DNA from 3 places in the Kocuria gwangalliensis genome. Region 3 is predicted to be linked to each of the others. Evidence: riboswitches for the same ligand, from Rfam matches in the RefSeq annotation. Region 3 holds a riboswitch; each other region holds the start of a gene.
What was found. Region 3 has a riboswitch for S-adenosylmethionine ahead of ABEA06_RS09535 (methylenetetrahydrofolate reductase). Riboswitches for the same ligand answer to the same signal wherever they lie in the genome.
Positions count from the first base shown of each region.

Region 1: another riboswitch for S-adenosylmethionine. It lies ahead of ABEA06_RS07005 (bifunctional o-acetylhomoserine/o-acetylserine sulfhydrylase); the one in region 3 lies ahead of ABEA06_RS09535 (methylenetetrahydrofolate reductase).
Region 2: another riboswitch for S-adenosylmethionine. It lies ahead of ABEA06_RS12745 (O-acetylhomoserine aminocarboxypropyltransferase/cysteine synthase family protein); the one in region 3 lies ahead of ABEA06_RS09535 (methylenetetrahydrofolate reductase).

Region 1 covers NZ_BAABLN010000014.1:159,690-162,936, forward strand. Annotated here, with positions in the region: gene ABEA06_RS06995 (CPBP family intramembrane glutamic endopeptidase) at 1-679, shown strand, start outside; gene ABEA06_RS07000 (VOC family protein) at 748-1,386, opposite strand; SAM riboswitch class IV at 1,502-1,620, shown strand; gene ABEA06_RS07005 (bifunctional o-acetylhomoserine/o-acetylserine sulfhydrylase) at 1,699-3,093, shown strand; gene metX (homoserine O-acetyltransferase MetX) at 3,090-3,247, shown strand, end outside.
Region 2 covers NZ_BAABLN010000035.1:31,164-34,410, reverse strand. Annotated here, with positions in the region: gene ABEA06_RS12750 (CoA-binding protein) at 1-406, opposite strand, end outside; gene ABEA06_RS12745 (O-acetylhomoserine aminocarboxypropyltransferase/cysteine synthase family protein) at 403-1,830, opposite strand; SAM riboswitch class I at 1,892-1,989, opposite strand; gene ABEA06_RS12740 (hypothetical protein) at 2,122-2,358, shown strand; gene ABEA06_RS12735 (2Fe-2S iron-sulfur cluster-binding protein) at 2,359-3,054, opposite strand; gene ABEA06_RS12730 (succinate dehydrogenase cytochrome b subunit) at 3,054-3,247, opposite strand, start outside.
Region 3 covers NZ_BAABLN010000029.1:157,410-160,656, reverse strand. Annotated here, with positions in the region: gene metE (5-methyltetrahydropteroyltriglutamate--homocysteine S-methyltransferase) at 1-818, opposite strand, end outside; gene ABEA06_RS09535 (methylenetetrahydrofolate reductase) at 950-1,945, opposite strand; SAM riboswitch class IV at 1,988-2,105, opposite strand; gene ABEA06_RS09530 (fructosamine kinase family protein) at 2,253-3,113, shown strand; gene ABEA06_RS09525 (MarR family winged helix-turn-helix transcriptional regulator) at 3,219-3,247, shown strand, end outside.

The sequences.
Region 1 (3,247 bases), on a different contig from region 3:
GTCCTCGGCGGTGTATGCCGTGTTGAACCTGGCCGAGACGCTGTCGCGGGGCCCACTCACGGATGCCGAGGCGACCTTGAATCAGGTCCTGAGCCCGGTTCCGGCCATTGATCTGCTTCGGCAACTTGCGAGCATCGGTTTCGCTCTGGTCCCCGTGTTGCTCGCCCTCTACCTTCTGGCCGGTTCGTTACCGGGTATCGCAGTGGTGCTGCGGCGGATCGGCGTGGACGGTCGCCGCCCGTGGCGGGACGCGGTCTGGGGCGTCGGGTTGTTCCTGGCCATGGGCGTGGGAACCCTGGTCCTCTACCAGACAGGCAGGGCGCTGGGGGTCACGGCCGCCATCACCACCTCGGCTCTGAACGAGCACTGGTGGACGGTGCCCGTGCTGATCCTGTCCGCGCTGCGTCACAGTGTGGTCGAGGAAATCATCGTGGTCGCGTTCCTGTGCGATCGGTTGCGGCGCATCGGCTGGTCCTGGGTCACGATCGCGGTACTCACGTCCCTCTTCCGCGCCAGCTATCACCTCTACCAAGGCTTTGGCCCCGCGCTGGGCAACCTGATCATGGGTCTGGTGTTCGTGTGGGTGTACCGCCGCTACGGTCGCCTCGCGCCCTTGCTGATTGCCCATGCGCTGCTCGACATCACCGGTTTCCTGCTCCCGCAACTGCTCGCGCGTTGACAAAGGACGACGCCGCTGCCGCGCCCCTGTCGCGTAGCAGGGTGCGGCAGCGGCGTCGGCGGGAAAATTCAGATGGTGACCAGGCCGTCCGGGGTGGCGAAAGAAACCTCCATGACACCGGGTGTGCCGTTGGGTGAGCACCAGGTGACGTCCAAGGCGGCCAGGACGTTCTCGACGGGGCCGCCCAGCCATTCGGTGACGCGCTCGGGAGAACCGGCGATCTCCATGCCGGCCAACCGGACGTCCGTGATCTGCGCCTGGGAAGGGTGCATGTCGGGCTCGGAATCAAAGCGGATCATGAACGGCAACTGTGGGTCGGCGATCAGACCCTTGACCCCGATCTGGTGCCACTCCAACTGGCGGCCGTCCGGGAAGAGCCGGGCACCGGGAACGGAGGGGCGGCCGAGCTTGTCCTCGAAGGGGGCCAGGTCCGCGACCTCGACCACCCAACCGAGCCAACCGCCGCCGGCTGCGGAGCGGGCGCGCACGGCCTGACCGAACGGGGCCTTCTCCGCGGCGGGGTGCTCCAGCACCTCGACGACCTCCACGTACTGGTGGTCGGTGAGCGGCAGGATCATGTTCCGAGTCCCGAAGCGCGGGTGGATTCCGCCCTTGACCGGCTCGATCCCTAGCTGATCGGCAATCCGTTCCGTGGTGGCTTCGAGACCATCGGATTGAGCTGCGAATGAGACATGATCCAGTTTCATGCTGTCATGGTGGCACCGCGCGGGATGGTCGCCAAATCGGGGCGTGAAACATGTCCGTGTGATGCGGGTAACTCAGCTTGACGTTCGAGGTACCGGCTCCGGACAATGAAGAGCAGGTCACGAGAGTCAGCGACAAGCCCCAGCTAGCTGACCGGCAACCCTCCCTCCGCGGTGGGGTGCCCTGGGTGAGGACCGGGCCGCATCGGAACAATCCGATGCCGGCAAGCGCGGGTCACAGGTGCCCGATCGCTGCACGGGCACCGTGCTGCGGATCGTTCACCGGGCCCCTGATCCCGAGAAAGGGAGTGCGGTATGAGTCCCGCAGCCACCCCGTCCCAGCCCCAGGGCTGGGCTTTCGAAACCCGTCAAATCCACGCGGGGCAGGAACCCGATCCCACCACGGGATCGCGGGCACTACCCATCCACCAGACCACCTCGTACGTGTTCCCAGATGCGGAAACCGCGGCCATGCGCTTTGCCCTGGCCGAACTGGGCCCCATTTACACGCGCCTGACCAACCCCACGACCGAAGTGGTGGAGAACCGCGTGGCTTCTCTGGAGGGCGGCGTGGGCGCGCTCATGCTCAGCTCGGGTCAAGCGGCGTCCACCTTTGCGATCCTCAACCTGGGCGGCGCCGGAACCCACGTGGTGGCCAGCCCGTCCATGTACGGCGGCACCTACAACCTGCTGCGTCACACCCTGCCCAAGATGGGCGTGGAGACCACGTTCGTGTCCGACCCTGACGATCCCGAGGCGTGGCGCGCCGCGGTCAAACCCAACACGGTCGCGTTCTTCGGGGAAACCATTCCCAATCCTCGCAATGACGTGCTGGACATCGAGGCGGTCGCCGCGGTGGCCCATGAGTCGGGTGTGCCGCTGATCGTGGACAACACGATTGCCACGCCGTACTTGATTCGGCCCATTGAATGGGGCGCGGACATCGTGGTTCATTCCGCCACCAAATTCATGGGCGGGCACGGCACCTCCATCGGCGGCATGATCGTGGACGCCGGCAACTTCGACTTCGGGCGGGACCCGCAGCGTTTCCCGGCCTTCAACGAACCGGACGAGTCCTACAACGGCCTGGTGTACGCCCAGGCGCTCGGCAAGGACGGTATTTTCGGGGTGAACCTGTCCTTCGTCCTCAAGGCGCGCGTGCAGTTGCTGCGCGACCTGGGCTCCTCGATCTCCCCGTTCAACGCGTTCCTCATCGAGCAGGGCATTGAGACGTTGTCCCTGCGCATGGACCGCCACGTGGCCAACGCCCAGAAGGTGGCCGAGTGGCTCGAAGCGCGCGACGACGTTCGCGCGGTCTCCTACGCCGGACTCGCGTCCTCGCCGTGGCACGAGCGCGCTGAGAAGTACGCGCCCAAGGGTGCCGGTTCCGTGCTCGGTTTCGTGCTCGACGGCGGTCGCGAGGCTGGAACTGCCTTCGTGGACGCCCTGACACTGCATTCCAACGTGGCCAACATCGGCGATGCTCGCTCCCTGGTGATCCACCCGGCGTCCACCACCCACTCACAGCTGACCGACGACGAACAGCGGGCCACCGGCATCGAACCCGGGTTCGTCCGGTTGTCCGTGGGTCTGGAGAACATCAACGACATCCTCGCGGACCTGGAGTCCGGATTCGAGGCCGTGGCCGCGCTGGGCGGCGCGGGGGCGTCGTCGTCGGCCGAATCCGGAGAGGGAGGAACACAGGCGTGACCATCGTGGGAGGCGGAACCACCGACTCACTCGTCCGCGAGGACGGCGTGGTGGGTTACATCAACGTGGGTCCCTTGACCTTGGAGTCCGGCTACCGCCTCCCTCGTGCGCGTCTGGCCTACGAAACATGGGGGCGGCTCAACGAGGACGCGTC
Region 2 (3,247 bases), on a different contig from region 3:
TCTTCACGCAGCGGTCCATCACGGCGTTGAGTCCGGCGTTCTCGGCAATCGCCGCGGCTTCCTCACTCCACGAGCCCAGCTGCATCCACACGGTCTTGGCGCCGAGGTCCACCGCCTCCTGTGCCACACCGGGCAGGTCCGCATCTTTACGGAACGCGTCCACCATGTCCGGAACCTCGGGCAGATCCGCCAATGACGGGTAGACCTTCTGGCCCAGCACCTCGTCCAGCACCGGGTTCACGAAGTACACGCGATACGGGGACGACGACATCAGGTACGTGGCCACGAAATAGCTCGCCCGCGCGGGCTTGTTGGACATGCCCACGATCGCGATCGACTCGGTGTTGCGCAGGATGTTCAACCGCTCGGGGGCGCTGGGGCCCACCCAGGTGCGTTCGGTGCTCATACCTGTTCTCCTTCGGTGCCGGGCAGCGCGCAGGCCGCCGCGCTGTTGTCCTGCTCAAGTGTGTTCTTCGCTGCCTCGTCCCGGACAGCGGCGGGTGCGGTGACGACGTCGCCCTCGCGGCTGATCCCGGTCGCGGCGGTCAACGCCTGGTCCAGATCCCACAGGATGTCCGCGGGGTCCTCGAGACCCACGGAAATCCGGATTAGGTCTTCCTTCACGCCGCCGGATTCCAGCTGCTCGGAACTGAGCTGCTGGTGGGTGGTGGAGGCCGGGTGCAGCACCAGGGTGCGGGCGTCACCGATGTTGGCCAGGTGCGAGGCCAGCTGCAGGTTCTCGATGAAGCGGCCTCCCACGTCGCGTCCGCTGAGCTGCTCGGTCGATGCGACACCGAAGGCGAACACGGAACCGATGCCCTGGGGCAGGTACTTCTGGGCGCGCTCGTGGTGCGGGTGGTCTTCAAGGCCCGCGTGGTTCACGTACGCGATGCGGGGATCGGTGGCCAACCACTGCACGACTTCTTGCGCGTTCGCCACGTGTGCGTCCATGCGCTGGGGGAGGGTTTCCACGCCCTGCAGGAGGTTCCACGCGGCCTGCGGAGTCAGGGACGGGCCGATGTCACGCAGCTGCTCGGAGCGCAGCTTGGTCAGGAACCCGTACTCGCCAAAGTTTCCCCACCACGTCACGTTGTTGTACGAGGGGACCGGTTCGGTCATGGCGGGGAACCTGCCGTTGCCCCAGTTGAAACGGCCGGACTCGACCACCACACCGCCCAGGGTGTTGCCGTGGCCGCCCAGGAACTTGGTGATCGAGTGGATCACGATGTCCGCGCCGTGCTCGAACGGTCGGCACAGGTACGGGGTGTTGAGCGTGGCATCCACGATCAGTGGCAAGCCCGCCTCGTGGGCGACCTCCGCCAGTCCTTCCAGATCGGCGATCTCACCGGACGGGTTGGCCACGAGCTCGGTGTAGACGGCCTTGGTGTTCTCGGTGATCGCCGCCTTGTAATCGGCCGGATCGGTGCCGGGAACAAAAGTGGTTTCCACCCCGAAGCGCCGCAGGGTCACGTCCAACTGCGTGACCGTGCCGCCGTAGAGCTGGGAGGAGGCGACCACGTGATCGCCCTGTCCGCACAGCGCGGCAAAGGTGATGAATTCCGCGGCCATCCCGGAGGACGTCGCCACCGCACCAATACCACCCTCGAGGGACGCAATGCGCTCCTCCAACGCCGCCACGGTGGGGTTGCCGATGCGCGAGTAAATGTTGCCGTACTTCTGCAGCGCGAAGAGGTTGGCGGCGTCGTCGGCGTCCTTGAAGACGAACGAACTGGTCTGGTAGATCGGGACGGAACGGGCGCCGTGTTCGGCGTCCGGGGTGCCGCCCGCGTGCAGCGCACGGGTGCGGAAACCGAACTGGTGCTCGGCCATAGGGGTCCTCCTTGTCGGCCGCGTACAGCTCCCGTCCGAACACTGCCCGGGCCCGCGCAGCACTCCATCGGTCCTGGCGGTAGCACCGTGCAGTAGGCCGATCACTGCGGGTTGCTGCGGCGTCGTCGATCCAGGTCTCTCGGCCGCTCGGGATGGTGAGTCCATTGTGTCGCGTGGGCGGCGGCGTTCACAAACCGGGGCCGCCGCCGACGACGCCGCACGGCGCGTTGCTGCTGGGCAACCAGGTACGAGTGGAGGAGGGTATAGGTAACCAGCCCGTGAGGGGGCGCTATGGAGTCCGTGATCAAGGTCGGTTTGATCGTGACTGCCGTAGGGGTGGTCGCGCTCGTGGCCACGGAATGGTTGAGCCGTGCGACCTTCGTCGAAGGGACGGGCCCGAATATCGGCGCGGCATTCATCATGCTGTTTGCGCTGTCCACACTCGTGGTGGGCGTCGTGCTCACGGTCGTCGGAGTGCTCACTGACCGCCGACGACGCCGCACGGCACCTCCCGCGCGGCAGCGCTGATTAGGAGTACTTCTCCGGGTTCATCCGGCGCAGGTTCTCCCGCGCCACGGCGGTGAGGTTCTCGAGCGGGAGGCCTGCGGGGCAGACCTCCGTGCAGTCGCCCAGCAGGGAGCAGGGGCCGAACTCGTGCTCGGCGGCGTCGAGGACCTTGCTCGAGCGTTCGTTGCGTTCCTCCGGCGTCTTGGCCAGCGGCGGAAGTTCCTTGAGCAGCGTGCCCACGTACAACTGGCCGGAACCGTTGGGGCACGCGGCCACGCACGCGCCGCAGCTGATGCAGCCGGCGTTGCCCAGGGCCTTGAGCGCGACCGGGAACTTGGCCTCTTTGGCCACCCGCCGCAGGGCCTTCTTGTCCACGGACAAATCCTTCTTGACCGGGAACGAGCCCGCGCGCATGGGTTCGATGAAGATCTCGTCCCCATCGCGGTAGGCCCGCAGCGACTGGGTGCACGAGGCCTGGTTCTTGTCCGGGCCGTGGGGCACGCCGTCCACGGTCACTCCGCATTTGCCGCAGATGCCTTCGCGGCAGCCGTCGTCGAAGCTGACGGGGTCATCTCCTTGGCGGATGAGGGTTTCATTGACGGCGTCGAGCAGGTCCAGAATGCTCATGTCCTCGCGCGCCTCGACCGGGCTCACGGCCACGAACTCGCCGTCATCCTCTGCGGTGGCCTGCCGCCACACATGAATGGTCAACAGCATCAGCGCACCACCTTCGCTTGCACGGCCACGGGGATCGTGACATTACCCAGGGCGACGACGGCGCCCACGACCTTGGCTGCCACTTCCACGGTTTGCGCGCGCTGCGCGGTGGTCGTGAAACCCGCATCCATGGCGGCCGTGCGCATGCCGTGGATCATGTGGCCCGCCAACGCTGCCATGGACGCGGCGTAGA
Region 3 (3,247 bases):
CCGGCGTCCCCGTACCCCACGGCGACCAGGATGTCGGGGCGGTTCGAGGGGAAGCTCAGGCGGGTGTAGGCCTTGGTCAGGGCGTCGATGATGGTGTCGCGGGGGACGTCCCAGCCTTCTGCCGCCAGGGCGTGCTCGTCCAGTTCGACCCACGGGACACCCGCGTCCTTGAGCGCGGTGAGCAGCTGGATGTAGAGGTCCACCACGTCGTTGAGTCGGTCGAAGGGCTGGGTGCCCGGGGCGTCCGTGGTTTCCGGGCGGGCCAGCAGCAACAGGGTCACGGGGCCGACCAGCACCGGGCGGGTGATGGCACCGGTGGTGTCACGGGTGGTCACGAAGCGTTCGATCAAGCTTTCTGGGTGCGCGGACAGCGGGGTATCGGGGCCGATCTCGGGAACGTAGTAGTGGTAGTTGGTGTCGAACCACTTGGTCATCTCCAGCGGCTCCAGGCGATCGGTTCCACGGGACAGCGCGGTGATCAGCTCGATGCCCTGCGCGGTGTCCGGAGCGGCGGGGCGGAAACCGTCCGCGCGGAAGCGGGCCGGGACCGCGCCCAGGGCCAGTGCGGTGTCCAGCGTCTGGTCCACGGCGAACGTGTCAGCGGGGATGGCGGCGGCGTCGGTGAGACCGAGGTCGCTGAGGTGGCGAACGGTGCGCTCGTGTAACTGAGCGAGCGTGTCCAGAACGGACTGCGCGGGGTTCTCTGCGGGCCTGGACCAGTAGGCCTCCAAGGCCTTCTTGAGTTCTCGGTTGGGGCCGATCCGGGGGTAACCCAGGATGGTAGCGGCGGGGAACGAGGGCTTGGAAATAGCAGTCATTTGGGGTGCTCCTGAGGATAAAAGGGTGTGAAATGGGAAGCCACGGTCGCTGTGACCGTTGCGAAAAGGTTCTGTCGGAAGGGTGGTGCGGGTGCCCGTGTGGCGGCAGTGGGGCCACCGGTGCGCGGCGGTCAGGCCGCCGACGAACTCCCACGGAACTCGCGGGCGGCATCGCGCACCCGGAGATGATCAAGGATGGCCAGTGGGGCGTCCGGCCGGTTGAACGTGAACAAGTGCAGACCCGGGCAACCGAAGTCCAGCAGCTCATCGATCAAGGTGAGCGTTGCCGCAATGCCCCTGCGGCGCAGTTCGGACGGATTGTCCGTACCCAGGAAGTTGGTGATCCGCTCGGGGATCGGTACGCCGGTCAGCTCGGTCATTCGGCCTAGGCGCTTGATGTCGGTCAGCGGAACCAGGCCGGCGATGATCGGAATGTGGATGCCCTCCGAGCGCGCACGCTCCAGGAACCGCACGTAGTCCTGGGCGTCGTAGAGCACCTGGGTGATTGCGTAATCCGCTCCCGCCTCCTGCTTGTCCCACAGCGCGGCGAGGTCCGCTTCAAAATCGCGGCCCTTGGCGGCCACGGGGTAACAGGCAACTGACACCGAGACCGGCCTTTTTCCGGGGCGCTCGCACGCGCCGAACCTCCGTTCCTCGACCTCGCGGATCAGCTCGACAAGTTGCGATGCTCGGTGTAAACCACCCGGGTGGGTCACCCACTCGCCGCCGCCCACGGGCGGATCGCCGCGCAGGGCGAGAAGGTCGCGAACGCCGTCGTCAAGTAAATCTTCGACGGCGCGCTCCAAGCCCGCGCGATCGGTGCCACCGCAGGTCAGGTGGGCCACGGCGGGGGTCTTGGTCTGCTTGAGCAGGTGCCGCAGTGTCTCGCGGGAGACCCCGTTGGTGCCGGAGTGCCCGTGGGTGACCGAGAAGAAATCCGGGCCGGCCGCGGCCATGGTGTCGATGTTGCGCCACACGGCCTCCGGATCGCGGGTGGGGTGTGGCGGGAACACCTCGAACGAGATCAAGGATTCGCGGCGCGGCCTGCGCACCAACCACGACGTTCCCGTGGGTGGCCCCGTGGTGACGGTCTGCTCCGAGACCTGGGGTGTGGACAGGGCGGGCATAAAAATACCTCCGGCGGTTCGGGACGCCGGAGGTTTCTCCGTGCGCCGTACTTGCTCGCCGTGCGGTTGCGCGGCGGCCGGATCGTCATCTGGGGCACCCCGCTACGTGCTGGAGGGTTGCCGCCCGGTTAGCCAGAGCTTCACACCGGGACTCTTGATCCTTGTTGCTGAAGACACTAGCACATTATTGTGGCGGTGCACGTCACACGCTGGAACGAGTGGACTCCATTGTTTTGTCCCGTTGTCACAGGCCGTCAGCGGGGAAAAAGTCCCTGCGAGTGTCGTGGGAATGGTGTAGAGAAGAACCATGGACCAGTTGCCCGAAGACCTCCTTGCCGACCTTGATGTCACGGGAGTGCGATCGCTGAGCGGTGGGGATACGGCCGCCGCGTATCGCCTGGAAACCCCCGACGGGCCGTTGTTCGCCAAAACCATGCTCGACGCTCCGGCCGGTGTGCTCGAATTGGAGGCGGCCAGCCTCGAAGCGCTCCGCGCGGCGGCACCGGCCGAACTGTCCGTGCCCCGCGTGATCCGTGTGAGCGATCAGGGTCTGGTCCTGGAATGGATCAATGAATCCTACGGTGCGGGCGGGCCGCCAACCGAGGCCGAATGCGGCAGCGGCCTGGCCCGGATCCACCGCGCGGACGCGCCGCATTTCGGTGCGATCGACCCTGAGCTGCCGCAGCGCATCGGCTCGTTCCCGGTGGACCTCTCACCCACCGACGACTGGGCCGATTTCCTGCTGCATCGCAGGATCGAACCTCTGCTGCGCACGGCGATCGACACGGGGAAACTGGACCCTGCGGCGTCGGACCTGTTGGCTGAACTGGCCCCGCGTGCGGCCGAACTAGCCGGTCCCACCGAGCCGCCCAGTCTGCTGCACGGTGACCTGTGGGCCGGCAACAGGGTGATCGATGCGAGCGGCCACAACTGGCTGGTCGACCCGTCCTCGTTCTACGGGCATCGGGAATACGACCTGGCCATGATGCTGCTGTTCGGCGGGTTCGGTGAGGCCTGCTTCAACGCCTACAACGACGTTTACCCCCTGGCCGACGGTTGGCGCGAGCGTGTCCTGTGGTACCAAGTACCGCCGTTGTTGGTGCATGCGATCCGTTTCGGTGGCGGCTACGGGAACGCCGTGCTGAATGCTCTGCAACGGGTGCGCTGAGGTGGAACCACCAGTCGGACACGCCTTGTCACGTTGGACAGGGCCTATGTTTTTCAAGCATCATGGTTATCAACTTTTCTAATTCCTAAAAGTTCGAGGTTTTTAATGGCGGAGTCGCGGTTCAGGCCCGATTT